DNA from 4 places in the Oceanobacillus kimchii X50 genome. Region 3 is predicted to be linked to each of the others. Evidence: riboswitches for the same ligand, from Rfam matches in the RefSeq annotation. Region 3 holds a riboswitch; each other region holds the start of a gene.
The links. A riboswitch is a leader RNA that binds a small molecule or an ion and turns the genes downstream of it on or off. The one in region 3 is predicted to bind S-adenosylmethionine.
Positions count from the first base shown of each region.

Region 1 (8,322 bases), 1.8 Mb from region 3:
TGTTCAATTTTATATGCAAAGGCGGAGGATAGATATGGCAACTCAGTCATTATTACGAAATAGAATATTTGTCTTGCTCTTTGTTGCTGGTATATTTGCGGTTGTTAGTTTCAGTATGTTTCTTACAACCACGACATGGTTTGTAATCAGTGAAAGCAATTCTGCTGGATCACTTGGATTAGTGCTTATTGCTGCAACAATTCCACGTATCGCCATGATGGTTTTTGGTGGAATTTTAGCAGACCGCTATAAGAAAACATCTATTATGTTTGTTACTAACTTTATGCAAGGAATATTATTGTTAACTTTATTTTTGCTTGTATGGAATGATGCAGCATCTATTATGATGCTATTACTATTAGCGGCAGGATTTGGAATGTTAGATGCTTTTTTTGGCCCGGCAAGTTCGTCGTTAATTCCTAAGATTGTAGAGAAGAGACAGTTGCAACAAGCGAATGCTATTTTTCAAGGAGCGGATCAGATTGCCTTTATAGCTGGTCCTATACTTGCAGGAATTTTAATGGAGACAGTGGGAGTAGCAGGTAGCTATTTTATTGCAATGATTTTCGCTTTCTTATCTGCTGTCATTATATATCCAAAATTTATAAAGGAAGCTCCAGTAGAACATGAAGTGCAACAACAGCCAGTGAAGGAAATGAAAGAAGGCTTTCAGTATATCCGTAAGTCAAACTTTCTGTTAACGGGGTTAGGTGTTCTAATTACACTAAACTTTTTTGTCTTTGGCACATTGCACATTGCAATACCACTGCTAGTAGAGAGTTACGGCGGCTCACCTTTAAACTTAAGTTATATGGAGTCAAGTCTTGGAATTGGTTTACTCATTGGAACTGGAGTTTTAAGTTCTATACTCATTAAGAATAAAGGAAAAACATCTTTGATTGGATTAACAGGTGCAATTATTGCTTATCTTATATTCGCACTAGTTCCTAACCTAACGTTATTAACCATTGTGGTATTCTTTATTGGATTTTCCATGTCATTTGTGTTTGTACCTTTCTTTACAGCGGCACAAGAAATTACAGAAGATCACATTATGGGGAGGGTAATGAGTATTATATTCTTAGCCATGAATGGCTTCGACCCACTCGCATATGCAATAGTTTCAGGATTAGCAGCGATGGACATATCTATACAAGTCATCTTATTTAGTTTTGGAATCATTGGAGCGATTATCACTATTCTTTTATTTGTAAAAGCAAAAACCTACCAAAGCAAATAACCGAATGAAAGAAGGGATGTCGTTTTGAAAGGAAAGCAACAAAAAGAAGAGATAGACAAGATTAACGTAGAGTAAGCACCTTGCTTGGATGAAAATGTACTGCAAGGTGCTTATTTTATTTCGTATTCGAGCAGCAATCCTCTATATTAATGAAGGTTTACTTTATTTTGAGGCATGTACTTGTTTTCTTCTCCACCCACCAACCACTATTAATACGAGTGTCAAACCTAATAACGACAATATTTCTTGATTGCCAACAGGTGAGAAAAATTGTTGAATATACGGTTCTTTTAACAGCATTTTTCCAGCCGTCCATGTAAGCAATCCAGCTCCAAAATAAATAATAACTGGAAATTTATGAATGAGTTTTAATATAAATTCGCTCGCAGTTAGGATGATAGGAATACTAAGAATAATCCCTGCGATAACAAGCAATAAATCGCTATTTGCAATAGCGGCAATAGCAAGTACATTATCAAGGCTCATTACGACATCAGCGAAGATGATAATGGAGACAGCTTCTTGTAATGATTCACCACTTTTCATATTTTTGTAGTCTTGCTTGTCCACTAAGAGCTTATAGGAAACGAATAGCAAGAGGATTCCACCAATCAATTGAATAAAAGGCATTTGGAATAAATGAATCATTAAGAATACGAATAGAATTCGCATGGCAATAGCACCAAAGGTTCCCCACCAAATTGCTTTACTTTGTAAATGCGTAGGAAGATTTCTACTTGCCATGGCAATAACAATTGCATTGTCCGCGCTGAGTAAGATATTAATAAGGAGTATTTGTATAACTATTTCAATTAATTCCAACTTACTCCTCCTTTCAAAAAGTCCAAGCTTTTTTTCAATATATGATGAAAGGGAGGAGGGTTAGAACGTAATGATTAAAATTTTGTATTTCACTAACCAGTAAAATAGAAATGTTGGCGATAACTGTTTATATTTCCCTCAACTTCGCTAAGTTATAGGTTTGGTAAATGAATTAAGTGGAGAGATGTTACTAAAGAGTTGGGGTATAACAAACAGTTTTGTAAAAGAGTCATAAAAGGATATTTTATGTAAAATCCGAATGTTAGCTGTTCTGATTTTCATTACAGACGAACACTTTTTGTAGGCACGGCTTCATCTAACTTGAAAAGAGGAACACTTTTCAAGTGGTTTTTCAAGCTCAGTTATTCTGAGCAAGAGTCGCCGTCTTCCATTACAATCAAAGCCAAGTTATTGCTATAATCTGAACAAGATAGTTTTTAAATGAAACTTAACAATTATGAAATTGAGACAAAAAGATGGATGACAGAATAAGCGTAAGAAATATACGGAGACTCCTTGAAAATCAAAAATCGATTTTCTGCGTGCGATGCAATGCTGTCGAAGTATTCCTTGTCCTGTGGGAGTGAGGCATAGGCGAGACCCCGGAATACGAAGTATCCGGAGGTTCACCAGCCGCCCACATAAAGCGGAGTATATTTCTGAAGCGGGTTATTATTCATTCGGATTTGTCTTTTGAATATATACTTTGTCACAATACTTTTCTCATTGTTTTTCTGCTAGTCCTTGTTCATGTGATTGACGTACTCTTTGAAGGAGTTCGCTATCAGTTAATAAACGGTATCCTGTAGAAGCTAGAGCTTTAGCTCCTGTTATAATAGCTTCGTTACCTGCAGCAGATTTTGCGGCTTCTCGAAACTCAACTGTATGGCCAATTAAATTATCTTCGCCAATTTTAATATGACCATGTGCGGTAGGTACTTCATAGCTAATATTACCAGCATCTGTAGAGCCTTTGCCTTTCTTTTTCTCTGTGATTACTGTTTCACCTTGCTTTTCTAACTCTTTCTTTAAAACATTGTCTAGTGTATTCGTAAGCACAAAATCTTTTACTTCATTTTGGAATCGCTCCACTTTGACAGTTGAACCAGTGGCAAGTGCTGCGCCTTTTGCAATAGCACGAACTTTTTCAGCGGTTTCCTCTGTTTTGCTCCAAGATTCGGCTCTAATATAAAAGCGAGCTGCTGCATATTCCGGTATAATATTTGGGGCATCTCCACCATGAGTGATAATGCCATGAATGCGAACATCACTAGGCAGTTGTTGGCGTAGTGCATTAATTCCGTTAAATAATTGAATAACAGCGTCTAATGCATTAATTCCTTCTTCTGGTGCTCCAGATGCGTGAGCGGGCTTTCCGTAGAAATGGAATTCTAATGGGTCTACTGCTAATGTTTCACTTGTTAAACTTGTTTTTCCTGATGGATGGAGCATAAGTGCCACATCGATATTTTTTAGCAAACCATGTTTTACAAAGCTCCCTTTAGCACTTCCGTTTGGTCCCCCTTCCTCGGCTGGTGTGCCTAGCACTACTACACGACCTGCAGTTTCTGAAAGGGATTCAGCTAAGCCAATAGCTGCTGCGATACTTGTTGTACCAATGATATTGTGCCCACAAGCATGCCCGATTCCTGGTAGTGCATCGTATTCTGCGAGAAAGGCAATCGTTGGGCCTTCTATGCCACTATCTTTGGATGCAAAAAAGGATGTCTTATGTCCTGCAACTGCTGATTCAACAGTGAAACCTGCATCTGTTAGTGTTTGTATAAGTTTCGAACTTGCAAAAAATTCCTCATTACCAATCTCTGGTTGCGCGTGAATGTCCTGACTAATTTGAATATATTTGTCTTTATTATCCTCGATATTTTGAAAGATAGCTTCTTGATGTGATTGAACGATACTCATAATTATTCCCTCCTCAGGTATAAATGTTATTTTTTTAACTGTTCAAAGGCTTTATCTAACTGTTCTTGCGTTAATTTCACTAAGAATGAACCGCCGTTTGTATCATCTTTAATTGCTTGTTCGATATCCTCTTCTTGATAAAGTTCTACGATACGCTGGTATACTTCATTATCTTTGTCTTCTGCTCGAGTTGCGATAATATTGACATAAGGGTGTGTTGCCTCTCCATTTGCGTCTTCAATATAAATAGGATCTTCACCTGGTTCAAAGCCTGCTTGACCAGCTACACCATTGTTGATTACGGATGCAGCAACATCTGGCAATACATGGGCAGTTTGTTGTGCCGTCATCGGAATAATTTCTAAATTCAATGGGTTCTCGTCTATTTGCGAAGGGTCACCGAACATTCCAAAATTATCACTTAATGTAAGTAGGCCTGCGCTCTCTAGTACTCGCAAGGAGCGAGCTTGGTTAGATGGATCATCTGGAATGGCAATTTTGTCTCCTTCTTTCAATTCAGAAACATCACTGATCTTTTCGGAATATAATCCAATTGGTGCAAGAACAGTAGATCCAATGGGAACAATGTCTTCACCACTTTCCTTCACATATTGCCCTAAGAAAGCAATGTGTTGGAAAGCATTGATATCAATATCTCCCTGAGCTAAGGCGTTGTTCGGCAATGTATAATCAGCAAACTCGATAAGTTCGATGTTGATTCCTTCTTCTGCTGCTTTTTCTTTAAGAAGGGGCCATTGAACTCCATCGGCACCATTCACTCCAATTTTTACAGTCACTTCTTCATCTCCAGCTTTGGCCTCATCACTTCCGCAAGCTGCCAAAAATAATATAAAACTTAATAATGCTAGTAAAATAAATGATTTTCTCATGTGAAATTCCTCCTAATAGGTGTCAATTAACGACGCATAATTTTTTTGGAAATAGTGTTACCAAGCCATTGAGCTAGCTGAACCATAACAATAAGTATGATTACAGTCACAAGCATAACGCTGCCGTCGAATCGCTGATATCCATATGTCATCGCGATATGTCCAAGACCACCGCCGCCAACTGTACCTGCCACAGCAGAGAAGTCGATTAACGAAATAGATACAAATGTAAGTCCAAGGATTAATGGTCCTAGCGCTTCTGGAATTAATACAGTGAAAATGATCTTTATTGGACTGGCCCCCATGGCTTTAGCGGCTTCAATAACTCCAGGGTCAATACTTACAAGATTATTTTCTACAACTCTTGCAATGGTAAAACTAGCAACAATTGTCATTGGGAAAATTGCAGCAGCAGTGCCTATTGTGGTACCAATGACGAGTCTTGTAACTTGTGAGATTGCTACTAGAAAAATGATAAATGGGATTGGACGAATGATATTAATAATAAAGTTCAGTACGTTAAAGATAATCTTGTTTTCTAGTATGTTGTTTTCACGAGTTACAAATAGCAATAAACCCATGCATATACCTAGAATGGAACCAAAAAATAATGTTGCTGCGACCATGAGTAATGTTTCTCCTGTTGCCTCTACAATTCGTGGCCAAAATGTACTCCAATCAACCCCCATGTGTATACACCTCCTCCATATCAACAATCGTTTCTAATTCATGAATAACCAGTTGTACTTGCTGTTCATCTCCTTCAAAAGAGACAATGAGATTTCCGAATAATTTTTCTTGTAGTTCACGCACGGATCCATATACAATATTAAAGTCGATGTTATGTTTGCGTGTTGTACTTGATAAGATGGGATCAGTGGCTCTTTCACCTTTGAACAAAACACGATAAAGATTACCTCCTCCAGCTTCCGTCCACTCTTTTAGTACTTTTTCAGACGGAAGTTCTTGTTGAACCGAACGAATAAATCGTTTTGTTGTTTCGTGAGAAGGATTTGTAAAAGTATCAAACACATTTCCACTCTCAATGACTTTACCTTCTTCCATCACAGCCACTTTGTTACATATTGACTGAATAACTCCCATTTCATGAGTGATAAGTAGAATGGTTATACCTAAATCTCGATTTACTCTTTTTAATAGTTTCAAGATATCTGATGTTGTATTTGGATCTAAAGCAGAAGTCGCTTCATCACAAATTAAAATATCGGGTGATGTAGCCAGTGCCCTTGCAATCCCAACACGTTGTTTTTGTCCACCTGATAACTGGTCTGGATAATCTTTTGCTTTATCGGATAATCCAACAAATTGTAGCAGTTCAGTAACTCTTTTATTTACTGAACTTTTTGATGTACCAGCAAGTTTGAGTGGATATGCAATATTTCCGGCGACTGTCCGTGATTGGAATAAATTGAAGTTCTGAAAAATCATTCCTATATTTCTTCTACGCTCTCGCAATTGCTTGGCGGATAATTTTCCAACATCTATTCCTTGGATGTGTACCGAGCCTTCGGTAGGACGCTCGAGCATATTTACCAATCGAAGCAAAGTGCTTTTTCCTGCGCCACTGAATCCGATGATTCCATAAATATCTCCTTTCTCAACCGTTATAGATACTTCTTTTACAGCTTCCACTTTTCTTTTTCCAAGTGTAAATATTTTTGTTACATTCTGAAATTCAATCATGTCTTAACCCCCACCAAGTGATGAAATAAAAAATCCCTCATTTCTTGAAAGACAAGAAATGAGGGATTCGTAACCATATGTATATATGTAGAAGCCATCGTTTCTCATCTTCCAAATGCTGGTTTGCATTTGCAGGAATTGGCACAGTATTCTTTAATATAAAGAATCCGCTGCCGAGATGTCATAGGGCCTGATCCCTCAATCTCTCTGGATAAGAAAAAACGTAAAATATTTAGTTGTTATATTGAAAGTAATTCTAGATGATAAAATAAATTAAGTCAATATGGTATTAAAAATAAAATTATTCTGATAAATAGTCCGAGTGTAGTAAATGAAGAAATTGTACTATTCATCTTCACTACGAAGTCTTGCATAGATACCATTTGTCCGGTTTAAATCAAGCTTGAGTCCAGCATATGGATTTGCGTGTAAATTTTCTTTAATCCATTCACGTAGAGCAGAAATAATATGTTTTGTTACAATTTCTTGCTTGCCATATACTGTGGTTATTTCTGCAGAGAAACCGGAATAATCATCATAAAAAAGTTCAACTTCCACTTCAGCTGGCTCAATTTTGCGTTGGCGAGCAATATATATACATACGGCAAGAATAATATCTTCCTCGGGAATGATTAGCTTCGTCACTTCCAAAGCTCCTCTTCATTTTGATGTTGATTTTGTAGTAATAACTTCTCTGCAAACTTCCTCATCACATAGGCTCCCTTTTCTATGAAGTCGGTCACTTTATTTTACTATAATTATGTCAAATTTATGAAGTGAAACGATTTTTTAGTAATAGGAAATATTTTCCGAACTAGTATATAAAGGTTCACAATTTATCGTATTCCGACAGTAAACATACTCTTCAATCGAGTGCAAAGTGAAGCCCAACTTAAGAGAGAAGCGTTCAATCCTGTACAGCGCTTTCCATGATAGAGAAAGTAGCTTGGTTACAGTTAATTCCTGCCATGCGACCATATGGGAGTGTTGCTTTCGGTTCACTATGCCCGAAACTTACATTATAAAGAACTGGTAGTTTCGATAGACCATTTTCTTTGAGTACATCTGTAATTACTTTTTTATACTCCTTGTAATAGGTTTCTCCATGCGGTTTCGCAAATATAATCCCATTCGCATTTTGAAGTATTCCTTGTGTAGCATAATTTTGTAACCATCGAGCGAGAAGCTCTGGTTTTGGCTCTTCTTCTGAAGTTTCGAAAAATAATATTGAATTTTTCCAATGGTGGATTTCTGGCCAAAGATTCGTGCCTTTTATACTTTCCATAGAGTCGATACATCCACCAATTAATCGTCCTTGGACAATACCTTCTCCTTGTAAAATTTCATATGATTTATTAGGGTAAGTCGTTCTTTTCGTGTCTTTATTTTTAATATTCCATTCTAGGAACTCACTTGTCCAATGCTCTGGTGGTTCGATATCTCCAATTATATTGTTCGAGAATAATGTGTTATGGATATGATTGATGGTATATGGATCCATTTCAACATTTTCAGCGAAATCCGTCATGATAGCAGGTCCATAAAAGGAAGATATCCCGGCCTTATAACAGAAAAAATGAGAAATTGTTGTATCCGAATATCCTAAGAATATTTTAGGATTTTTATGAATTACATCGAATTCAATATAGGGTAAAAGGCGAATACTATCTTCACCGCCTATGTTTGAAATAATTGCTTTTATTTCTGGATCTTCAAAAGCGTCCATTAGATCTTTTGCACGTG
Region 1 covers NZ_CM001792.1:3,368,939-3,377,260, reverse strand. The annotation lists gene C794_RS17160 (MFS transporter) at 35-1,240, shown strand; gene C794_RS17155 (TerC family protein) at 1,403-2,062, opposite strand; gene C794_RS17150 (M20 family metallopeptidase) at 2,786-3,985, opposite strand; gene C794_RS17145 (MetQ/NlpA family ABC transporter substrate-binding protein) at 4,012-4,875, opposite strand; gene C794_RS17140 (methionine ABC transporter permease) at 4,902-5,564, opposite strand; gene C794_RS17135 (methionine ABC transporter ATP-binding protein) at 5,554-6,579, opposite strand; SAM riboswitch class I at 6,681-6,797, opposite strand; gene C794_RS17130 (YxcD family protein) at 6,925-7,224, opposite strand; gene C794_RS17125 (S66 family peptidase) at 7,487-8,322, opposite strand, start outside.
Region 1: linked by a shared signal. The riboswitch ahead of C794_RS17135 (methionine ABC transporter ATP-binding protein) and the one ahead of C794_RS06945 (Fur-regulated basic protein FbpA) in region 3 are both predicted to bind S-adenosylmethionine.

Region 2 (8,322 bases), 1.9 Mb from region 3:
CTTTTAAAGCTTGTTTATCTTTAAAAGACTTTTTCAAGTTATGAACATGTAATAAAGGCTCCATTCAATTACCTCCTTGATTGAATTTATTCATCGATAGTATAAGTACGCTTTACTTATGTGAAAAGTTTCAATTTAATTTTAATTGTTCAAAAAGTATTCACTACTTTGTTACTAATATGTGAAAACATTCACAAAATGTGGTTCCAATAACAAGAAGGTGCTATTATAAAAGTGTGATAAGGATATCCTATAAAACAATATGTGAAATGTTGAACAAATGTTATTAATTCATTTAATTCCAAATAAGGAGTGAAAAGGCAATGATGAATTTTATTAGAAATCATAAAGTAGCTGCAGGGTTATGGACAATTATTCGAGTGTATATAGGTTATGTTTGGTTAACCAGTGGTTTAGGTAAATTAATGGGGGGAGAATTTGATGCGAGTGGATTCTTGCAAGGAGCTGTTGCTCAAACTGGTGGTGAACATCCAACAGTTCAAGCTTGGTGGGGTGCCTTTTTAGAAGCAGTTGCTCTACCAAATGCCGATTTATTTACAGTTTTAGTAATGTGGGGAGAAGTATTAGTAGGTATAGCATTAATTCTTGGATTATTCACAAACTTCGCTGCTTTAATGGGTATCACCATGAACTTCGCATTCTTATTTAGTGGAACAGTCAGCACCAATGCACAGATGGTGTTACTGACAATCTTCATCATCGTAGCTGGAGCAAATGCTGGTAAATACGGATTAGATCGTTGGGTAATGCCATATATGAAACAAACTTGGAAAAATAGAAAACAGAAACAAAATAAAACAACAGTAGCTGCTTAAAATAGGAATCTAAAACTCCCAAACGAATAGTTTGGGAGTTTTTTAAATAATTATAATGGATTTTACAATTACATATTATGCCAAATTTCGCGTTTAAATCTAAGCTAAGTTGTGAATGATAGATATAGGTAATAATTATATATTCATATCTTCAACGAAAGGAGTAAACATAGTGAAAAAACAATGGGTATATGTATTGTCGTTTATGTTAATTACCCTGTTACTGATAGCATGTAACGATGATCAAACAGGGCAAGAAAATCAGGATAAGGGTGAGGAAGCAGTAGAATCGAATGCAACTGCAGAGGAAGAGGTTTTAGTCTCACTAGAAAATAACGAAGGACAAGTTGTTGGAACAGCTACATTAACAGAAGGTGAAGAAGGAGTTCATATTTCATTAGAGGGTGAAGATTTACCAGCAGGAGAACATGGTTTTCATATTCATGAAGTAGGTAAATGTGAATTGCCAGATTTTGAATCAGCTGGCTCGCATTATAACCCAACAAATGCTAAGCACGGATTTAATCATCCAGAAGGACCTCATGCAGGTGATTTAGAGAACATCACCGTAAATGAAGACGGAACCGTTCAGGCAGAAGTTGATGCTCCAATGGTGACTTTACAAGCTGATACGGAGAATACATTGTATACAGAGCAAGGAACCTCATTAATGATTCATTCCGGTCCAGATGATTATAGGTCTCAACCATCTGGTGACGCAGGAGATCGTATTGCGTGTGGTGTAATAGGAGAATAATTAATTCCATTCTTAAACTTTAAGAGACTAGGACAAAGAATAAATGTTCCTAGTCTCTTTTCTACTTTATTATAATTGTGTTTGGTGGAAGACTGTATTTGTATATATGAGATTGGTCCTGGGTATGTCTCCATAGACCAGTATTGATACATCGTATCAAAAACGTTAAAGAAATTCGTTTATTCATTGATTAAAGTCTCCTCAATAAGTTGTTAATGCTTGTGTCGAAGTTCCTTCAACCATTTGTGCAAAATAGTCCACCTGTTTCTTTGCTCGTTGTAAGATATTATTATCGATAATAGGGATTTCGTGTTGTTTATCTATTTGTTCATCTAAAAAATATAATCCTTTGAGGTTATGTGCTTTTAAAGTTGCGAGAACAGGTTTTAATGTGTACTCAACCGCTAATAAATGTGCAGGGCTGCCCCCTGTCATAATTGGTAAGACTGGTGTGTGTTTAAGTGCATCCTGGGGCAATAGATCAATTAAAGCTTTCAAAACACCCGAATATGCTCCTTTATAGACAGGAGAACCAACGATGACACCATCTGCCACTTGGATTTTTTGGGTTATATTCTTAATAGCCGCACTTTGAAAATTCCCTGTAAATAAATCTTCATACGGCACATCTTTAACAGAAATATGGGTTACAGAAAATTTCTGTTGGATTAGTTGATCACCTAAATAATGTAAGACCTTTTCTGACCTAGATAGTTCGGAGGGGCTGCCGGACAATGTCACAATGTTGTTCATTTTACCTATCTCCTTTGAAAATAAATTAGAATATAAGAAAACCCGCGATAAGCTTAACAAATAAGAGCGTCGCGGATTTTTTTTAATCTGGGCTCTTATCTTTCAAGAAATATAACTTGCTGGAGGTAGCACCTTTCTAATGAAATTAGAGGTTGCTGAAGCGTCAACGGGCCAGGTCCCTCGGCTTCTCTTGATAAGATGTATTAATTTTTTATATATTCTAATATATCAATCCCGATAAGTCAACTTTGTTTTGTGAGGAAATTTAATTGACAATTCTATCAGCTTGTATTATTATCGTTGAAACAAACTAAATAATGAAATATCTTATCCTGAGAGGTGGAGGGACATGGCCCACAGAAGCCTCGGCAACAGGTTCTAGTTTGAATACTGTGCCAAATCCATCAAGCATTTTTATGCTTGGTAGATAAGAGAAGACGGTGACAGAGCTCTTTTCTTATCTAAGGAAAGGGCTTTTTTAGTATTATTACAACTATAGACATGGGGGATGAAAATGAAGTATGGTTTTTGGTTGCCGATTTTTGGAGGTTGGCTTCGTAATGTAGAAGATGAGCAGATGCCTCCTACGTTTGAATATGCGAAACAGGTAATTCAGCATGCTGAGGAATGGGGCTATGATACGACATTAATTGCTGAATTATATTTAAATGATATTAAAGGGATAGAAGCGAATTCTTTAGAAGCTTGGACAACAGCAGCTGGGTTAGCTGCTGTAACAAATAAAATTGAAATTATGACAGCGGTTAGACCGATATATCACAATCCAGCAGTAATTGCGAAAATGGCTGCTAATATTGACCAATTAAGTGGAGGAAGATTCACGCTAAATGTTGTTTCTGGATGGTGGTCAGAAGAAGCGAAACAATATGGTGGAGACTTCACTGAACATGATGAGCGGTACGATAGAACAATCGAATTCCTAGAGGTTTTAAAAGGACTTTGGTCGGAAGGTACCTTCTCTTACTACGGGAAATTTTATCAGGTAGAGAATACGAAGTTAGCACCAAAACCTATTCAACAACCGAATCCAATTCTATATGCTGGGGGAGAAAGTGAAAAAGGGAAGCAAGTAATTTCTACTTTATGCGATGCATATGTGATGCATGGTGGAACAGTAGAAGAAATTCAAGAAAAAATAGGTAATATGAAAAATCGGAGAAATAATCTCGATAAGGAAGCATTGCAATCATTTAGTATGGCTGCCTACGTGATATGTAGAGACTCTGAGGAAGAAGCATTACAAGAGTTGGAAAGAATTACATCAATAAAAGACGAAAAAGGATATGCAGGAATGAAAGATTTTACTTCTAAATCCCAATTAGAACAACAATTACAAATAAAAGATTATTCTGTTTCGAACAGAGGGTTACGTCCGAATCTTGTAGGAACACCTGAACAAATTGCAGAAAGAATAATAGAATATGAGAAAGTTGGTTTGGATCAGCTATTACTACAATGCTCCCCTCAATTGGAAGAGTTGGAACGATTTGCTAAGCAAGTGATGCCGAAAGTAGAAGAATTAAGAAAGAAGACATCTACGTTACACTAAAGGAGTCATGATAATGAGTAAAATTTATGTTTTACATGAAAATATGGAATGGACAGAACATCTTATAAAACGATTTAATGATTTAGAACTTCCTTATGAAGATTGGTTACTTCAAGAAGGACATATAGATTTACTGAGTGAACCACCAGAGGGAATATTTTATAATCGCATGAGCGCATCCTCTCATACAAGAGGAAATCGTTTTGCGCCAGAGTTTACAAATGCTGTGTTAGCGTGGTTAGAGTTTCATGGAAGAAAGGTTATTAATGGTAGCCGTGCCCTACAATTGGAAGTAAGTAAAGTTCAACAATACTTGGAACTTGAGAGGTTTGGTGTAAAAACGCCAAAAACAGCTGCAGCAGTTGGAAAAGAGAATATCTTAAAAGCAGCAGAACAATTTGAAGGAAAAAGTTTTATTACCAAGCATAACCGAGCAGGAAAGGGATTAGGTGTACAATTATTCCGATCAACGCAAGCTCTTCAATCGTATGTGAATAGTAGTAATTTTGAAGAACCGATAGATGGTATAACGTTATTGCAAGAATATATTGTATCTCCAGAATCTTATATTACACGTTGTGAGTTTGTAGATGGGAAATTTGTATATGCTGTGAAGGTGGATACTTCAGAAGGATTTGAGCTATGTCCAGCAGATGCTTGTTCTGTGGAAGACTTATTTTGTCCAGCTGGAGAAGAACCTGAAAAACCTGCAAAATTTCAAGTTCGGGAAGGATTTAATCACCCAATAATAGAACAATACGAGAAAGTTTTAGCAGCAAATGATATTCAAATCGCTGGAATCGAATTTATAGAAGATGCGAATGGAAATATTTTTACGTACGATATTAATACCAACACAAATTATAATTCAGAAGCAGAAGAAAACTATGGAACTTACGGAATGTTAGAAGTTGCGAAATTTTTAGAAAGAGAATTAGAACAACTAAAAGTTAAGTAGTAAAAGAGAAGATGTAGAGATAACGAGCAATGATTTGGATCTTGGTAACAAGACAAAATGATTGCTCGTTTTTTTGTTAGATATTTCATAAACCGAATAATTAGTAACTCTAAAATTAGGAGAGTCGATTGATTTTAATTATTAAAAAATTCTTGTATAATAACATCGTAATCTAACTAAACATAGAGGGAAGTTTTTTTATGGTGCAAGAAGTAAATACTAAAACTGACTTGGGTAAAGAGAAAATTTGGTCTAGGGACTTTCTATTTATTTGGATAGCGAATTTTTTTATTTTCCTAGGATTCCAGATGACATTACCAACGATTCCATTATTTGTAAAAGAACTTGGCGGTAGTGATCAAATGGTCGGTATTATTGTTGGTATATTTACATTTTCAGCATTACTGATTCGTCCCTATGCAGGGCATGCTTTAGAATCGAAGGGAAGAGGATTTGTTTATTTGTTAGGCTTAGGCATTTTTGTCATATCTGTGGGAGCTTATGCATTTACAGCAAGTCTTGTATTACTTGTCATTATTCGTATTGTCCAAGGAATCGGCTGGGGATTTTCTACAACTGCCGGTGGAACTGTTGCAACTGATCTTATACCGCCAAAGCGTCGAGGCGAAGGTATGGGTTATTTTGGTTTATCAGGAAATATTGCATTAGCATTTGGTCCATCCCTAGGATTAACATTAGCTGGTATTATTTCGTTTAGTCAGTTATTTTTATTTTGTGCAGTATTTGGTTTAATTGCATTATTATTTGCCTTGAAAATTCACTATAAAAAAGTGAATTTATCACCGCATAAAACACAAGTAGCTCGATTTGATGTGTTTGAAAAATCTGCTATACAACCTTCCATTCTCTTATTTTTTATTACATTTGCATTTGGAGGAATTGCTACATTCTTACCCTTACATGCAATGGAAAAAGGAGTAGAAGGCATTCATTTGTATTTCTTGATTTTTGCTATTTTTATTATGATATCTCGTACATTTTCTGGTCGAATTTATGACCGGAAAGGACATAAATATATATTTTTACCAGCAGCAGTATTGATTTTTGTTTCCATGTTGCTGTTATCTTGGTTACCTAGTACGGCTATTCTATTGACGGCAGCTGGATGTTTTGGATTAGGATTCGGAGCGGTCCAACCAGCTTTACAAGCATGGGCTGTAAATAAAGCACCTAATGATCGGAAAGGAATGGCTAATGCAACGTTTTTCTCTTCATTTGATTTGGGAGTAGGGATTGGCGCAATTTTGTTTGGACAAATTGCTTCCTGGTTTAACTATGCTTCGATTTACTTAACTGCAGCAGGATCAATTGTAATTTCAATGCTTATTTATATTTTCATAGTGCTTAAATCGAAAGAGAAACTTGCGTAATTCGTATAAAAATGGGTATTTTTACTATATAATAGAAGAAATCGGTCAAAAAAGGTGGGTTAATAAGCTTTGAAAAGTATTAAAGATATTGATATTCAAAAACTATTTCCTTCTGCATTTTATAAGCGGGGATTAACCTATTATAAAAATGACCAAGTAAAAGACGTTGTATTTGATCGTAACCATAATGTTTGGACTGCGACAGTACAAGGTTCAGAGGATTATTTTGTTGAAATTGGTTTAACTGATATGGAGAAAGGTTCCATTGATACATTTTGTGATTGTCCTGCTTTTGAAACATTTGGTTCTTGTAAGCATATTGTAGCAACATTAATTGCTATAACAGCTATAGAAAAAAATGGAGGTACGTCCATAAGACAACCAAATTTTTATCGCTCGAGCAGGTTTATTGAAGCGATGAGTAATATTTTAACCCCGTTAGATGCTGTAGAAGAAGAGAATTATTCTAAATCAGAAATGTCGGTAGAGTATATAGGAAGCTGGACGTATGATCGACGATTACAGTTAGAAATAAAAACGGGAGAACAACATCGTTATGTCGTTCGAAATGTAGCTTCTTTTTTAGATGCGGTACAGGATCAAGAACCGTTTTCATTTACGAAGAAGTTTACTTATGAACCGTCCATACATTCTTTTGCTGAAGCGGATATGGAGATCCTTCGTATATTGCATGATCTTTGTAAGAACGAAGAATTGTATGATAGCTATACATTTGGGGGGAAAAGTACAGATAGAAGGTATGTAACTATTCCACCTTATGTAGTGAAAGATTTATTATTTAAGCTTGTAGATCGTAATTTTTATATTGTTGATAATGTGAGCCAGTATAAGGATATACAATTGCAAGAGGCTGAACTTCCCTTTCAATTTTATATAACAAAACAAGATGAGCATGTTGTTCTGTCTATGTCTGAATTAAAAGAGACTATCTTTTTTCCTTTATATAATATTCTGTTTCAGCAAGGAATCTTTTATTTTCCAACCTATGAGCAAATTCCAGTTTTACAACAGATGGAAAAGTTCCGATTTGAAGATATGAATTTTGATGTACCAAAAGAACAAACTGATACATTCCTATCTGAAGTTATGCCTTCACTTCAACGCGTTGGTGATATTGATATGGATGAGCAACTATCTGATGAACTTATCAAAGCTCCATTACGAGCAAAATGTCACTTGGAATTAAGAGAGGGATTGATAATTGGGAAGTTAGAATACCATTATGGTTCTCATAGTATTGACCCTTTCCAAGGGAAAAAAGATCATCAGGTCATGATTATTCGAGATGTACCGCAGGAAAAATTAATCATGAAATATATTGAAGATGCAAACTTTAGATATAACGGAAAAGAACTGTATATGGATGCGGGGGAAGAAGATTTATATAATTTTCTTTATCATGTCTTACCGTATCTAGATAACTATGTTGAGTTATTTTTATCATCCGAATTCAGAGGATTGTTTATAGAAAATGAGCCAGAACCATATACTAGTGTTCGAATGGAAGGGCAATCGAACTTATTAGAAATCGGTTTTAATATTGATGGAATAAACGATAATGAAGTAAATAAGATACTGCAAGCTGTAATTGAACGGAAGCGGTTTTTTCGACTGCAATCAGGTCAGATGATGAATCTGGAGACGGAAGAATTTAGTTCGATGCAGCGCTTGTTTAATGATATGAGGATTTCAAAAGACGAGTTATTAGATGGTACGATTCATATGCCCGCATACCGTGGTTCGCAGTTAGATGATTTAATTGAAACAAAAAAACATTATGATCCACATTTTCGAGAATTATTAAGTCACCTCCATTCACCCGAAGAGCAGGTATATGAGATCCCTGAAAACGTTCAAGCAACCTTACGAAGTTATCAAAAAGTAGGCTATCAGTGGTTTAAGTCTTTGAGTCAGTATCATTTAGGTGGTATATTAGCAGATGATATGGGATTAGGTAAGACATTACAAAGTATTACGTATTTGGTATCTGAATCAGCAGGGGAAACAATTGGGCCACACTTGATTGTTGTTCCATC
Region 2 covers NZ_CM001792.1:3,258,803-3,267,124, reverse strand. The annotation lists gene C794_RS16655 (ABC transporter ATP-binding protein) at 1-64, opposite strand, end outside; gene C794_RS16650 (DoxX family protein) at 324-836, shown strand; gene C794_RS16645 (superoxide dismutase family protein) at 1,009-1,593, shown strand; gene ssuE (NADPH-dependent FMN reductase) at 1,795-2,346, opposite strand; SAM riboswitch class I at 2,439-2,546, opposite strand; SAM riboswitch class I at 2,671-2,780, shown strand; gene C794_RS16635 (LLM class flavin-dependent oxidoreductase) at 2,861-3,916, shown strand; gene C794_RS16630 (ATP-grasp domain-containing protein) at 3,930-4,874, shown strand; gene C794_RS16625 (MFS transporter) at 5,075-6,265, shown strand; gene C794_RS16620 (DEAD/DEAH box helicase) at 6,335-8,322, shown strand, end outside.
Region 2: linked by a shared signal. The riboswitch ahead of C794_RS16635 (LLM class flavin-dependent oxidoreductase) and the one ahead of C794_RS06945 (Fur-regulated basic protein FbpA) in region 3 are both predicted to bind S-adenosylmethionine.

Region 3 (8,322 bases):
TAATAACGCTGTTTTGTCGAATTTGAAATACGTTGCATGGTGTTTCTCCTTATGATTAATCTTCGTTAGCTAATATATCAAAGGTTAATTATACATAAATTGATCATAAGGAGAAAGATAATAATTATTGATTATTTATTCTGAGTTTTAAAGGATTTAATCCAAAAGGTAACCAAACACATATTACAACTTATGGTAAGTATGGGGCAATGACTAACATGATGATAGAAATTGATATTAAAAAAGTACTAACTGTTTTTGAAAATTTAAATTTTTATCACTTTTATAAAATCCAGAGAATTGTAATTTGTTCCGATATAATACAAAAATAGAAATAATGATACCAATACCAGCAATTAATCCTCCATAATAATTATCTAATTGAATACCGATGGATGAATAGATAAACATAATAGCTTTATTGAAAATAAATCCCAATAGACCAAAAATTATGAGTATCCGGATGATTTCTAAAGTGAATTTCATTTTCGGCTCTCCTTAAATAGCTATAAAGTTCTACAATAATCTAAATTGAGTATTTATTAAAATTTTGCGTCTATTATAAATAAATCTACGTCTATTTAATAAAAGGGGGAAAACTAGCAATGGCACTATTGAATCTAGCAAGTGTAATATTAGGGATAATAGCATTAATTCTTCCCGTTATCAATCTATTATCCACACATAAACATAAATTGAAAAAAATTATTCTAATGTTAGTAAGTCTAAGTGCATGTTCTATTGCAATATGTTTTCAGTTATTTTATCAGCATCACCTCGTGAAAATTCAGGATTGGTCAGCTTTAATGGATGTTTCAGGTAGCACAGTTTTGATATCTGCAATACTATTGGCTTTAACGGTTACTTTAAATATTTCTTCCATTTTTGGGATGAGGGAGTCATGATAAACAAAAAGCTTGAAGCAGTGTTTTTAGATAGGGATGGAACCATTGGTGGAGATGATAAGGTACATTATCCAGATGACTTTAAGTTGTTTACGAATTCGAAAAAGAATATAGATTATCTTAAACAATTTGTTCAAGTGTTTTCATTTACCAATCAACCAGGTATTTCATTGGGAGAGGCGAGTAAAGAAGATTTCTATAAAGAATTAATGGGATTTGGTTTTGATGATGTATTTCTATGTCCACATCATCATAAAGAAGGCTGTAAATGCCGAAAACCTAGTACTGGTATGTTAAAAGAAGCTACTTATAAATATCAGTTAAATTTAAATAACTGTGTTGTAATTGGCGATAGATGGAGTGATATGGTAGCAGCTTCCAAAACAAATTCAGTAAAGATATTAGTAAAAACAGGGGCAGGAATGTCAACGCTTCATGACCATTTTGAAAAACTAAAAGAAATTGAACTTGATTTTGTTGCAGAGAATCTTACAGAAGCAGTAAACTGGATTAGTAATCGATATCACCTATCATAGAAAAATGAATGAAACAAATCAATTTATGATATATAGATTGCAGAATTAAATCGCAGTAGACAAATCGGATTAATGAGTTTATAATTAAGTTTATAAAAATATACTTATCAAGAGAGGTGGAGGGACTGGCCCGTTGAAACCTCAGCAACAGAGTGCATCTGTCTGTGCTAAATCCTGCAAGCATTAGCTTGAAAGATAAGTTGAGGTTATCGTAATATACAAATTCTCTCTTCTTATCTTTGCCATGATCATACTTATAGAAGAGGAGGATTTAAATATGGCTTTCTGGAATGAAGATGAATCAGAAAGAAGAAAAAACGAATTAATTGAGAAATTAATTGCATCTAATCATTTTAAAAAAGGGAACAAACATCTTTATGAGCTTACTACCGCAGAGTTAGAATACGAATACTTTAAGCTTCAATTTAATGATCACCCACATGCTGGTAAAAGTGCCATTCATTGGGAGAATTTTTAACTTTATATTTTGATACAAACTTTATCCTCGCATTTGCGAGGTTTTTTTATTCCATTTTTACATCAAATGTATTACTCATAGCAAATTACTTAATTATCAATTACTTTTACATAGATAGTGTCTATTCCGACTGGCGGACCAATCTCTCTGACTTCTCCAGTAAATCCGACTTCAACTTTATCACTTACTTCAAAAGTAATTTCTTCTTCTACAGATAAATCAACAGTTACTTGATTTCCAGAATTTAAAATTGACCCTTTAGTTACTTTAACAATAGCAATATCATTGTTTATCGTCTGTATATTTCCAATAAGGCTATCCTGAGTTTTAAATTTGGCATTTCGAATGTTATTAATAGAAGTGCTATCACAAGAACTGGAAAATACTAACATAAATATTATACTGATGTAATTTATCATTATTCTAAAAATCTTCATATACAATCACACCCCTAATTGATATTATATATTATTAAATGAATGAGAATTATGTATTTTTCTGAATTGAATGATAAAATGGAGTGTAGTCTGTTGGAGGTGACTGGTATGCAAATAAACTTTAAATCAATACATAGTGAAGAGGATGTTAACTTAATTTCCACATTATATAGTAAAGTTTGGAGACAAGATTCTGAAGGGATATTCCAACGAATAAAGAAACATATGGACTATGATGGTTTTCAAGGGCATATGATTCTATCGGAAGAAAATAAGTTAATTGGTTTTGCTTATGGTTATTTTTCATTGAAAGGTCAATATTACCATGATCTTATTGCTAATCATCTGAATCAACAGGAGTATCAAGATTGGTTCTCCAACTGCTATGAAGTTGTTGAAATAATCGTGGACTCATATTATCGAAAGTTAGGATATGGAAGAGAATTATTAGACAGTCTGTTAAAAGGTGCCAAAACAACTACAGCAATTTTGACAACACAACAAGATAATATGACTGCTATACAATTTTATAAGAACCAGCATTGGGAACTAGTAAAAGAGCAATTTTATCCAAATGAAGATGGAAAAGCATTTGTGATTTTCGGTAAGAGACTAAAAAGACAGTAAAGCGAGGTAATATATGATTCCGCTAGTTTATGATCAATTAAATAGGTTTGGTGAAGACGATACATTTTTTCTTTCCCTATTAAAAGAGATAAAAGGGAAAAATCTAGCTGATCTAGGTTGTGGAACAGGAAGGCTCACCTTACATTTTGCTAAAGCAGGATTTGATATAACCGCAATCGATCCAAATAAAGAAGCAATTGAGCTTGCTAAGACGAAACAAACATCCAATCAAGTTGAATGGATTATTGGAGATAGTGGGGATCTAAAGACAAACACATATGATGTGGTGATTATGACTGCAAATGTTGCGCAAGTGTTTCTTACAGATGTGGATTGGGAGCAAGTAACAAGTGATGTTTTTCGTTCATTGAAAGAAGGCGGTTCTTTCATATTTGATACACGTAATCCAAAGGCTGAAGTGTGGAAAAAATGGATGGCAGATAAAACACCCGATGTTGCAACACATCCTAAGACAGGAGAAGAATTAGAAATTTGGACCGAATACGATGGAATGGACGAAAAACAAATATTTACGTTCTATGAAACTGTAAAAAGTGTTAAGTCTGGAGAGGTTATCCAACGTGAAAAACTGCAATTGCGATTTCGTAATCAAAAAGAAGTAAAGGTTGCCTTAGAAAAATCAGGATTTTCTGATGTTAAATGTTATGGAGATTGGGAATTAAAAGAGGCAAGTGAAGAATCATCATCATTTATCTTCTATGGTACAAAATAATGATCAGAAAATATGGAGGGGGAGTATATGATGGAAGATTTTTATTGTGATGAAGTTTTAAGTGGTAATACGTTAGTGGAGAAGGTCGTGGAAACAGAAAATGTATTAGCGTACCATCATACAAATCCATATTGGCCCACTCATATAGTTGCCATCCCGAAAGTTCATATTGACTCTCTTCTTTCTTTGGAAGAAAAAGATAATGATTTATTATTGGAGTTGTTTTTTGTAATCAAGCAGGTTGCAACTATGGTAAAGGAAGAAGATGGCGCGTGTCGTGTCATTACAAACCTAGGTAATTATCAAGATTCAAAACACCTTCATTGGCATATAATATCTGGAAAGAAATTTAGATAATAATTGTTTAGTTTAAAAAAAACGAAAGTCTCAGGTAGAGACTTTTTTTATTTTATTTAAAAATTATCTTGACGGTCATATAACTGCTATGTATAATTTAAATCGTAATCATTACGAGTCGTAACTGTTACGATTTAATAAAGGAGAGAATCATTATGAGAAAAATATGGGGAAAGAGATTTAGTGTTCTATTACTAAGTCTACTATTTATAATGGGCTGTCAATCAGCAGATGATAATTCCGAAGAAGGAGCAAATGCTGAAGAAGAAAATGATCATAATCATGAGGTAGAGATTGGAGATGCACCAGAAAAAGTAAATATTAATGGAGTATCTGATCATTATCATACAGGTGATTTAATCAAATTAACTGCAGAGCTTGAAGAAGATAGTGAATTTGATCATTGGCATTGGTACATAAGAGATTCATCCAGTGATGAATGGGAAGCAGTACCAGAATTAGATGATACGAAATTTTTTGGTGATGCGGAAACTGATGGACAACAAATTATAGCAGTATTGTTTAATGATAATCATGAACCTTATGCTCAATCAGAAGTTATAGAAGTTGTAATAGATGATCACGGGCATGGACATAGTCATGCGCATGATGAAGAATCTGAACAAATTTATAATGGTTATTTTGAAGATGAACAAGTAGAAGATCGTACTTTAGGAGACTGGGAAGGCGATTGGCAATCTGTATATCCATTACATCAAAATGGTACACTAGATGAAGTCTATGCACACAAAGCTGAAGAAAGTGATGACATGACAGAAGAAGAATACAAGGATTATTATGAAACTGGTTATGTAACTGACGTAAATAGAATTGTCATTAATGGTAATGAAGTAACTTTCTTTGAGGGAGAAGAAGAACAAACTGGTGAGTACCAATATGATGGGTATGAAATTTTAAATTATGAAGCAGGAAATCGAGGAGTAAGATTTATATTTAAACTAGATGAAGAGTCTGAAGGCTTACCAACTTATATTCAATTTAGCGATCATTCAATATTCCCAACTGATTCTGGACATTTCCACCTTTATTGGGGGGATGACAGACAAGCGTTGTTAGAAGAAGTCGAACACTGGCCAACATACTATCCATCTGAAATGAGTGAAGAAGATATCGTTCATGAGATGATCGCACACTAATATATTTGCAAGCAAGTAGAGAATCCGATATTAATTGGGTTCTCTTTTTTAATCAATTTCATATTAAATGGTGATCAGTTTAATTTTCTTTGCAGACGGCAGCTTTTTAGCAGGCACGGCTTTAACTAACTAGGTTAAAGAAAACCACTTTTCCTACTGGATTTTCAAGCTCTTTTTTTCTGACCACGAGTCGTCGTCTTCCAATACAATCAAAGCCAAGTATTTCCTATAATCCATACTAAATTTATTCATATGAAAATATAAAAGGAAAATAGGATATGAATATAGAAATAATACTTAGTACCGATTAACAACAAACAGATCTCTTTAATTTTATTAAGTAAAACTTAGGATATTCTGCTTGTAACAAACGGGATAAATATAAGGAGTAATTGGAATGAAAATCTCTAAAAATGTTGGTATAACAAGTTGGATTCTTACTTGTATGTATTTTGTAATTGAACCTTTTTTTGTGATGTCTTCCATCGCTCCGTATAATTTGATGGATCATGCAATGAGTGATTTGGGAGTTACGAGTTGTGGCGAATATACCTATCCTTTAGCAGCTTATGATATTTGCTCTCCTTATCATTTTTGGATGAATATATTATTTATTGTTAACGGGATTACATTTTCAATAGGGATACTATATCTTTCTCAACAGCTAGAACAAAATAAAAAGAATCGGATAGGTACTATTTGTTTATTGTTATTAGCATTAGGAAATATTGTTTCTGGATTTATTCCTGCAGATGTAAATTTATTCTGGCATTCTATTTTTGCACAGTTAGGAATGGTAACTTTTTTAATTGGGTTATGGTTATTTGGAAAATTATTAGTCAGAGGGAAATGGTGGACTTATTGCATATTGGTTTCTCTCATCATTTTAGTAGTTTTTATTGTGCTACTTATCTTTATCTCTTTACCAGCAGGACTACTTCAACGTATGTTTTATGGTGTTACATTTCTGTGGGGTACTGTCTTAGCAGTTATTTTAGCTAATAATAAAGGTGCGTATAGGTGAATATTTAAAGGAAAGATGTTTTACTTAAATTTTGAAAGGTGTGATAGCAATGAACCAGATTTCAGTTAAAAAGGTGATTGAAAAGTAGTTTGATTCTTTTAATCTTCTTTTCAATCGTTGGTAGTATAAATTTTAATGAAAAGAGGATTCACATGTATAAAGATCGAGAGTTGACAATACGGCCAATTAAAGAAAAAGATTTGAAACGTCTATGGGAATTAATTTACAAAGAAGATAAACCCGAGTGGAAGCAATGGGATGCTCCATACTTCTCCCATAAAAGTATTTCTTATGAACGTTTCTTGAAAGAATCTGACTCATGGATTGATACTAAATCTAGATGGGTAATTTGTGTAGATAATGATGTATATGGTACAGTTTCTTACTATTATGAAGATGAACAAAAGAATTGGCTAGAGATGGGGATTATCTTTTATGAAGGCAATAATTGGGGTAAAGGCTATGGAACAAGAGCTTTAAAGTTATGGATAAACCATCTATTTGATCAATTGCCTGTAGTTAGAGTAGGTTTGACTACATGGTCTGGAAATAAGAGGATGATTCGTGTTGCTGAAAAGTTAGGAATGATGATGGAAGGAAAAATACGTAAAGTCCGTTATTATAATGGAGAGTATTACGACTCTATACGTATGGGGATTTTACGGGAAGAGTGGAATTATAAATAATATTAAAGAGGAGACTCTATTCCGAAGAGTCTCCTCTTTTGTAAAACCTATTTATCAGTAGCAATAGAGAATAATGATTTATCTTCTATCTTATGCGTTATTATCATCAATAGCATACCGAATAATATCATTCCAGCTGCAACAAATGTGATTTGTGAAAAAGAAAAACCAGAATTTAATAGTAAACTTCCTAATGTTGCACCAATAGAATTTGCCAGATTAAAAACGGAAGCGGCAATGGTACCAGATAGAGCTGGTGCTTCTGTAGCAGCTAGAATAATTTTTGAGTTTAGAATTGGAGTGGTTCCGAATGTTCCTGCTCCAAATAGAAAACATGCAACATAAGCAAGAAATGGTACAGATAATAAAAATGTAAATAAAAATAGCACTGCACCAAGTATTGCTAAGGTAACGATTAAACGTTCGGTTAACTTTGAAGGATGAATTCTTCCCGAGACAAAATTGCCAATAACGGCTCCTAGCCCAAATAAAAACAGCCCGATTGTGACACCTGTCACGCCAAAACCAGCAATTTCTCTTAACATAGGTTCTTTAAACGTATATGCAGTGAAAACACCAGAAAAACCAAAGACAATAACCGCAATGATCATTAGTATATTTTTATTTTTTAATACGGTTAATTCTTTTCTAAGTTTCGGTTGTTCTGCTGGCCTAATGTTCGGAGTAACTAAAAGTAAACCAATTAAAGTAATCGCACCTAATAAGGCTATAATCCAAAAAACAAGTCTCCAATCAAAAAAACCACCAACAAACGATCCGAATGGAACACCAAGCATAACAGCAATAGTTAACCCACCTTGAACAGCAGCTATGGCACTAGTTCTTTTTTCTGGTTTAGAAATTTCAACAGCAAGACTCATGGTTAAACCAAAGAAAGGTGCATGCATCGTTGCTGACAGCAATCTTGATAATAGAAGCACTTCAAAATTTGGAGCTAGTGCTGCAACGATATTACTTATAATAAATATAGATATTAATCCAATTAATAAGGGTTTAGGTGAGTACTTTACTGTAACCATCCGTAAGATAGGTCCGAATACAGCAACGCTAATAGCATAAACACTTAATAAAAGTCCTGTAGTAGATACTGGTACATCCAGGTCTGTAGCGAATTGTGTTAGTAATCCAGTAACAACATATTCTGTCATTCCTATCGCGAATGTACCAATCATAAAGATAGCTAGAATAGTATTTCGAGAAAATTTCATTGGCATATCATCTCACCTCTTTGTTAAAAAAATACATAGTGAATATGATATGACAGAAGCTACCTGATGTCTAGAGTAAAAATAATTATAGAAAAAATTACTTCATTTGCCTCTTTGACTTCAATAAAAAAAGGAGTAGAATATACTAAGTTA
Region 3 covers NZ_CM001792.1:1,303,687-1,312,008, forward strand. The annotation lists gene C794_RS06925 (CynX/NimT family MFS transporter) at 1-38, opposite strand, end outside; gene C794_RS19770 (hypothetical protein) at 238-486, opposite strand; gene C794_RS06935 (hypothetical protein) at 606-905, shown strand; gene C794_RS06940 (HAD-IIIA family hydrolase) at 902-1,441, shown strand; SAM riboswitch class I at 1,543-1,643, shown strand; gene C794_RS06945 (Fur-regulated basic protein FbpA) at 1,719-1,919, shown strand; gene C794_RS06950 (hypothetical protein) at 2,009-2,338, opposite strand; gene C794_RS06955 (GNAT family N-acetyltransferase) at 2,465-2,983, shown strand; gene C794_RS06960 (class I SAM-dependent methyltransferase) at 2,997-3,716, shown strand; gene C794_RS06965 (HIT domain-containing protein) at 3,744-4,073, shown strand; gene C794_RS06970 (ZinT family metal-binding protein) at 4,229-5,230, shown strand; gene C794_RS06975 (DUF998 domain-containing protein) at 5,628-6,254, shown strand; gene C794_RS06980 (GNAT family N-acetyltransferase) at 6,407-6,940, shown strand; gene C794_RS06985 (MFS transporter) at 6,988-8,175, opposite strand.

Region 4 (8,322 bases), 620 kb from region 3:
ACCAAGCAGTTGCACACATGTTAGCTGAAATGGCTGTAGAGATAGAGGCATTACGGGCTTTGACTTATAAAGTGGCATGGATGGTTGACAATGGAGAAAATGTAATTAAGGAAGCAGCGATGTTAAAACTGTATGGTTCGGAAGTATACAACCGAGTAGCAGATAAAGCAGTTCAAGTTCATGGAGGGATTGGATATATTTCAGATTTTCCTGTGGAACGATTTTATAGAGATGCGCGAATTACACGAATTTATGAAGGAACATCGGAAATTCAGAAGAATATTATTGCTGGACAATTAAAGAAACATTATAGCTAAGGGCAAGTTGTAGGGAGGTATAGGTATGGACGATCCGATAGTTATTGTCAGTGCAACTAGAACACCAATTGGAGCATATGGTAAATCATTGAAAAATGTATCTTCTGGTCATCTAGCAAGTCATGTGATTAAAGAAGTGCTACAAAGAGTTTATATGCCAGCTGATCACGTAGATGAGGTTATTTTAGGAGAAGTAAGACAAACGACGGAATCATCGAATATTGCTAGAGTAGCAGCGCTAAGAGCGGGTATCCCTGAACAAGTGACTGCTTTTACAGTAAATAGATTATGTGCATCTGGAATCCAGGCAGTGACATCTGGAGTACAACAAATTCTTAGTAATCAAGCTGATATTGTCATAGCGGGTGGGACAGAGAGTATGAGCCGTTCTCCAATATACTTACGAAATACTAGATTTGGAGGAGATCGAACAACCATTGTCGATTCTAATTTAGAAGCAGGACAACAACCTCAAGAAATCTATGGTAAGAATCTATCTATGGGTATTACAGCTGAGAATGTTGCTAGAAAATATAATATATCAAGAGAAGATCAAGATGCATTTGCGATAGAAAGTCAGCGCAGAGCAAAAAAAGCTATAGAAAGTGGACGGTTTAAAGATGAAATAGCTCCTATTGAGGTTGTGGAAAAGAAACAGATATCTATATTTGAAGTAGATGAATATCCTCGATTTGATACATCTCTAGAGAAACTAGCAAATCTTAATCCAGTATTTGAAGCAGGTGGGACGGTGACTGCTGGTAATGCTTGCGGCAGAAATGATGGTGCCTCAGCTTTGGTTATTATGAAAGAATCACATGCCAAACATCTTGGCTTGCAACCACTCGCAAGAATCGTAGATTGGAGTACAGCGGGTGTTTCCCCTGAAATAATGGGAATTGGCCCAGTACCGGCAGTCAAACAACTACTTAAACGAAATCAAAAAACAATCCAAGACATAGATTTACTAGAATTGAATGAAGCTTTCGCTTCTCAATCCGTTGCTGTTATTCGTGAACTAGGTTTGGATCATGAAAAAGTAAATGTTAATGGAGGGGCGATTGCGTTAGGTCATCCGGTCGGTGCTACGGGCACCCGGATAATTACGACATTAATCTATGAACTAATAAAAAGAAAACAGCAATATGGTATAGCAACTTTATGCGCTGGTGGCGGCCAAGGAATGGCAATATTGATCGAACAGTGCTAAGTTATTTTGCAGTATCAGGATAAGTTGATTTGATATGGAAAAGTGATTGTTTAATTAAACGACGTAAGATATCAAGATTAATATCACTGAGTTTGTTAATATAAACACACGATTTTCCGGTAGTGTATTTACCTAAAGCTGTCATTAATTCACTATCTTGAACAATATCTGTTGCGAGATAGAGACTAATTTTTGATTTTCTGGGAGAGTATCCTACTATTAAAAATTCTCCGGAGTGGCCAGAAGCGTATTTATAATTGTATTTTCCAAAGCCAATAATACTTGTTCCCCACATTTTTGCTGGATACTCAGTAGATTCGGTAAATATATCTAATAGTTTATAAGCATCTTCTTTCTTTTGAAGATGATCAACACTTTCGATGAATTGAATAACACTGTTTTCTGTTTCTTTTGTTTTTAGTTCATACATTTTCATCACTCCTAATCCTATGATTGATAATAGTATAACAAATATTTACAATATATTTTTGATTTAGATTGCAACTGGCAGTTTTTTATCAGGCACGGCATCACTCACTAGGAAATCATTTAAAAAATAATAAATGAATAATTTAAATTTCCTATTGATTATTTTATGGTTATCATATAAGATATTAAAAAGTTAATTTTTAAAAAATTAAATATAGTTAGACTTATCAAGAGAGACGGAGGGATTGGCCCGATGAAGTCTCAGCAACCAGCCTTATAAGGTATGGTGCTAATTCCAATAGGCTTATATGCCTTAAAGATAAGAAGAACAATGTAGGTTAACCCTTCTTCTTACTTTTAGAAGAAGGGTTTTTGTTTGTAAAAATAATGAAGGAGGAGATTATGATGAAGCGTAGTTTAAAAAGACGTTTGCAAGAAGGTACGGTAATAGTAGGAGAAGGATATTTATTTGAATTAGAGAGGAGAGGGTATTTACAGGCAGGTTCGTTTGTACCAGAAGTAGCACTTGCGAACCCGGATGCTTTAAAACAAACGTATCGTGATTTTATGAATGCTGGTTCGGATGTTGTATTAGCATTTACATACAATGCACATCGAGAAAAAATGCGCATTATTGGCAAGGAAAAATTATTAGAACCATTGAATAGAAGTGCTATTCGTTTAGCAAAGGAAGTAGCGAAAGAGCATCCATTGGAAGAAGCATTAGTTGCAGGAAATATATCTAATACAAATATCTTTGACCCTTATGATGAATCAAGCAAATCTAAAGTTAGAGAGATGTTCGCTGAAATGGCTCAGTGGAGTAAAGAAGAAGATGTTGATTTTATTAATGGTGAAACATTTTATTATCATGAAGAAGCAGAAATTGCTTTGGAAGAAATATTGAAAAAAGACTTGCCAGCTGTCATTACACTAGGGTTAATGGGAGAAAACATTTTAAGGGATGGCTATACGGTAGAGGAATCTTGTAAAATATTATCGGAAAAGGGAGCACTTGTAGTTGGAATGAATTGTTTCCGAGGTCCAGATACGATGCAACCTTATATTGCAAAAATTAGAAAGCATGTAGACGGTTATGTAGGAGCATTACCCATTCCATATCGTACATCAGATGAGCATCCGACATTTTTTAATTTACCTGATGGTGGTTGTAGTTGCCATTTGCCTACTGAAACAACTTTTCCAACTGCTTTAGATCCACTGTACCATAACCGTTATGAATTAGCAGAGTGGGCAAAAGAAGCAAAGGGGATTGGTGTTAATTATATTGGGTTATGTTGTGGAGCATCTCCAGCAATGCTTAGAGCTGTTGCAGAGGCAGTCGGTAAGGAGACCATTAATTCTCCCTATTCTCCTAATATGGAGAAGCATTTCTTGTTTGGGAAAGATAAAACATTAAAAGAACATAATGTAGGCTATCGATTTAAGGCATAACAAATCTTATATTGATGTTAAATCTCCTATACTATTCATTTAGATACAGTTGGAGAAGTACGAACCTCATTGTTATAAAACCAAGTAATCTTATTTGAATAATTATAAGGAGGAGAATTTAATGAGAAGTAAGTTAATGAGTATAGCTTTAGTGATAATAATAAGTAGTTTAATAGCAGCATGTGGATCTGATTCAAGTGCAGCAGATGGAAAGCCTGATAAGATTCGGTTAGATTATGCGTATTATTCACCAACAAGCCTTGTATTAAAAGAACAAGGATGGTTAGAAGAAGCCTTAGAAGATGAAGGAATAGGTGTGGAGTGGGTACTAAGTCAAGGTAGTAATAAGGCTTTAGAATTTTTAACAAGTGATAGTATTGATTTTGGTTCTTCTGCAGGATCTGCAGCGCTTGTTTCTAAAGCCAAGGGTTCTCCAATTCAAAATGTATATATTTATTCTCAACCAGAGTGGACAGCTTTAGTTGCTGATTCTGAGTCAGGAATCCAATCGGTAGAAGAATTAAAAGGAAAAAAAGTGGCTGCCACGTTAGGTACGGATCCATATATTTTTCTACTACGGGCTTTAAATGAAGCTGGATTAACAGCGGCTGACTTAGAAATTGTCAATTTACAACATGGTGATGGAGCGGTTGCTTTGTCTAAAGGTTCCGTAGATGCATGGGCGGGGCTAGATCCACATATGGCTCGAGCCGAATTAGAATCTGATGCAACCTTGTTTTATCGAAATAAAGAATTTAACACATATGGTTTTTTAAACGTGCGAGAAGATTTTGCAGAAGAATATCCAGATTATGTTCATGTTGTGATTGAAGCGTATGAAAAAGCAAGAGAGTGGACAATAGATAATCCAGAAGCAGCTGCACAGATTTTATCTGAAGAAGCAGAGATGTCACTAGATGTAGCGAAACAGACTTTAGAGAGGAATGATTTTTCCAATTCCATTCCTGGAGATGAGCATCGAGATACGTTAAGAAATTCAGCAGAGGTTCTTCTAGAGGGAGAAGTTATTGAAGCTGATACGGACATTGAGAAGGTTGTAAATGAACTTGTCCAACCATCATTTATAGAAGAGCTAAATAAATAATTAGAGGTGGCTGTCTTGTCTAAGGTGTCTGAAGAAGTTATTAATTGGGATAAAAATAAGTTTAAGAGAAACAAATCATTTTTGTCATATGAAGTAATTTGGATGGGAAGTATTATTCCTATTTTGCTATTAATTGTCTGGGAAGTGTTAAGTAGATTTGGTTACTTTCCTACGTATTTATTACCTGCACCAACGACAGTTGTTGGTACGATCATCAATCTTGCTGAAGATGGATCTTTATGGGGGCATGTAGGTATTACCTTATATAGAGTATTTGCTGGATTTTTTCTAGGTACTGCTGCCGCTCTTATGCTCGGTGGACTCGTAGGTTTGTATAGAAAAGCAGAATTGTTATTTGATCCATTAATACAAGCTTTTCGGGCTATTCCTTCTTTAGCTTGGGTTCCGTTATTTATTCTGTGGATGGGAATTGGTGAAGTTTCTAAAATTACCATGATTAGTGTCGGCGTCTTCTTTCCAGTGTATTTAAATATCATAAGTGGTATCACAGGCGTTGATCGAAAGTTGATTGAAGTTGGTAAAATGAATCGATTGTCTACCTTTCAACTTGTCCGAAGAATTATATTACCCGCATCGTTACCTTCTTTTCTTACAGGTCTTCGAAGTGGGTTAGGACTTGGATGGATGTTTGTTGTAGCTGCTGAATTAATGGGCGCAAGTCAAGGTTTAGGATATTTATTGATTGCAGGTCAAAACACACTATCTCCTGAAACGATTTTAGCTAGTATATTGTTATTTGCATTCATTGGAAAAGGTACAGACTGGATTTTGAAAAAACTAGAAAGTCGAACATTACATTGGCAAGATCGAATCGTAAAGTCTTAAAAATAAAGGAGGATGGGTCGTGAGTTTGGAACTAAAAGAAGTAAGTCGAACTTTTAATGGTACCCCTGCAATAAATAATATATCGTTTCGAACAAAATCCGGAGAAATTGTAGGACTACTCGGAACAAGTGGCTGTGGAAAAAGTACCATTTTACGTTCAATTGCTGGGTTGGATACCAGGTACTATGGAGAAATTACCATTAACCAAAAACGAACAAAGGGAATACAAGCATCGATAGGTTATATATTTCAAGAGCCGAGGTTATTACCATGGTTAAATGTTATGGAAAATGTAACATTTGGATTAACAGGTAAAAAAATAAATAAAAAGCAACGAGGTTTAGATTATTTGAAAAGTGTTGGACTCTCTCAAAAGGAGAACCTTTATCCAAAGCAACTTTCAGGTGGTATGGCTCAACGTGTAGCAATAGCTCGAGCTCTAGTCACTTCTCCAGAGATTCTATTACTAGATGAACCTTTTAGTGCATTAGACGCATTTACGAAAATGCAATTACAAGATTTATTATTGTCTATATGGAGTAAGTATCAAACAACAATGGTACTGGTGACTCATGATATTGATGAAGCTCTGTTTTTATGTGATAGAATACTAATTTTACGTGGACAGCCTGGAACGGTGGCTGCAGAAATTGTATTGGAACAATCAAAACCTAGATTAAGAGGTAGTCAAGAGATGGCAACTTTAAAGGCAGAAATTTTGGAAATCCTTCAACTTGAACGTGGAGAAGAAAAGAGTATACAAGAAAAAAGATATACGGTGTAATAATTAATGTAGTGAACTGAAAAAATCGAAAAATCCATACGTGACTTTCTACGGGCGGTTGTCAGCTTACTCGTTTCTTTGTTTTTCCTCCCGTAGAGATTACGTATATCTTCAACATTCCTTTCGTTCTGTTCTAAGCTCAAAACTTGAGGTGTTTTTCGTTGTTTTGTTATTTTTTTAATGATTTTCTATTTCATATCTTCCTGCCTCTATATCGGATTGCAATGAAGATAGATAATTTTTTAATTCTAAATCCTGGATACTGCCCAGTTCACTCCATTTGAAATTAAAAGGCTCTTCATCAATAAGCATGGCAAGCCAGATATCCCCGTTACTTCGGTAAGTAGCAATTAATTTGTACTTTGAAGTGTAGGGAGGAATCTTAAATGACATTCCTCATCATTCCTCGCTAATTAAGTTGTATATCTAATCTTATATCGGTAATTATTTAAGGATATCAACTAAATTGAATAAATAATTAGGTATTTACGCCTAATTATTTATTTGGGGATGAATATATTATAATGAATTCCTTACATAGGACCCCATTGAATGAGAACTCCTATTATCAAAGCTATTATTGCAATTACTAGCCAGACAAGAAATAGAGGGAAAACCCATTTTAACCATTTTGTATAAGGTACTTTAGCTACAGCAAGACTAGCCATTAGAATTCCTGACGTAGGAAAGATTAAATTAGTCAGCCCATCCCCAAATTGATACGATTGAACTGCAACTTGTCTAGTGACTCCAATCATATCAGCTAATGGAGTTAGAAGCGGCATTGCTATCATTGCTTGTCCACTACCTGAATTTACTAAAAAGTTAAGCAATGAATTTGAAATAAACATACCAATTGCTGAAAATACTGGTATTAAATTTTCAAGAGGTACTGATAATGCATATACAATTGTATCAATAATCATTGCTTCTTCTAATATAACAATAACTGACCTCGCTAACCCTACCACTAAGGCTCCGTAAATAAGGTTTTTAGCCCCATGTAAAAATGTTTCAGCTAGAGTATTATAATGCATTCCTGCAATAATTCCAGAACCAAGTGCAATAAATATAAAGAAGGCAGACATATGATTTATCGTCCACTCGAGTTGAATAGACCCATAAACGAAAAAGCTTAGACAAAGAGCCACAAAAATTAATATTAATTGATGCCTCTTCGTGAAAGGAGCATTTAAACTATCCATCTCATTCGTTGCTTCGTAAGTTCCTACTATACTTAACTCTGGGTTTTCTATGATTTTCTTTGCATATCGCCAAATGTAAGCAATCGTTAAAGAAAGCATCAAAATGAAAATAATTATTCTAAATAATAACCCAGAAAATATCGGAAGACCGGCAATATCTTGTGCTATACCCACAGTGTAAGGATTTAAAAATCCTACACTAAATCCAACAAAATTAGATCCAAATGTAATAGCTGCTGCAACAATTGGATCAAGCTTTAATGCTCGCGCAATTATTACTCCGACCATTACAAAAGCAATAACAGCATTTGCTACCGCACCAACTGCTCCAATGAGTGCAAAGATTGTAGATACTGATGCAATAAGCCAAAACTCATTTCCCCGAGTGAGTCGTACAGCTTGGTTAATTAAACCCTTTAAAGCACCGGAACGTTCAATAATTTCAAACATTCCCCCAGTAAATAAGATCAAAAATATAATATCCGCAGACTCAACCATACCCGTTTGAATAGCATTAAAAAAATCTAAAAATCCTAATGAATTTCCATCCATTGATTGATAAGTATCTGGTATAACTTTTTCAACACCATCAACGTTTTCTCTCTCAAAGCTACCTGAGGGAATAATATATGTTGCTATATAAGCTACTAATAACACTAAAAATAGAATGACATATGTATCGGGCATCACTAATCTTGACTTTCTTTTTTGTCGGGAAATATCTTGCTTGTCCTCCATATTCAACCTCCTTGTGGCTAATTACCCTATAAATGTAAAAAACAAAAATCAGAAAATATTGTAAATATATCTCCCGATTATATCGTATTGATTAATAAATTCAATAAAAGGTAAGCAATATAGAACAAAATTATTAGTTAGCGATATGAATATGATTCTAAAGAAGGAATTTAATAATGGCATTTATTAATGAAGGATCCGATACATGTTACGAAAAACAATTGCCACACTTT
Region 4 covers NZ_CM001792.1:683,704-692,025, forward strand. The annotation lists gene C794_RS03795 (acyl-CoA dehydrogenase family protein) at 1-317, shown strand, start outside; gene C794_RS03800 (thiolase family protein) at 343-1,527, shown strand; gene C794_RS03805 (DUF1801 domain-containing protein) at 1,529-1,957, opposite strand; SAM riboswitch class I at 2,178-2,282, shown strand; gene C794_RS03810 (homocysteine S-methyltransferase family protein) at 2,362-3,411, shown strand; gene C794_RS03815 (aliphatic sulfonate ABC transporter substrate-binding protein) at 3,533-4,516, shown strand; gene C794_RS03820 (ABC transporter permease) at 4,532-5,362, shown strand; gene C794_RS03825 (ABC transporter ATP-binding protein) at 5,382-6,146, shown strand; gene C794_RS03830 (hypothetical protein) at 6,324-6,539, opposite strand; gene C794_RS03835 (YfcC family protein) at 6,680-8,089, opposite strand.
Region 4: linked by a shared signal. The riboswitch ahead of C794_RS03810 (homocysteine S-methyltransferase family protein) and the one ahead of C794_RS06945 (Fur-regulated basic protein FbpA) in region 3 are both predicted to bind S-adenosylmethionine.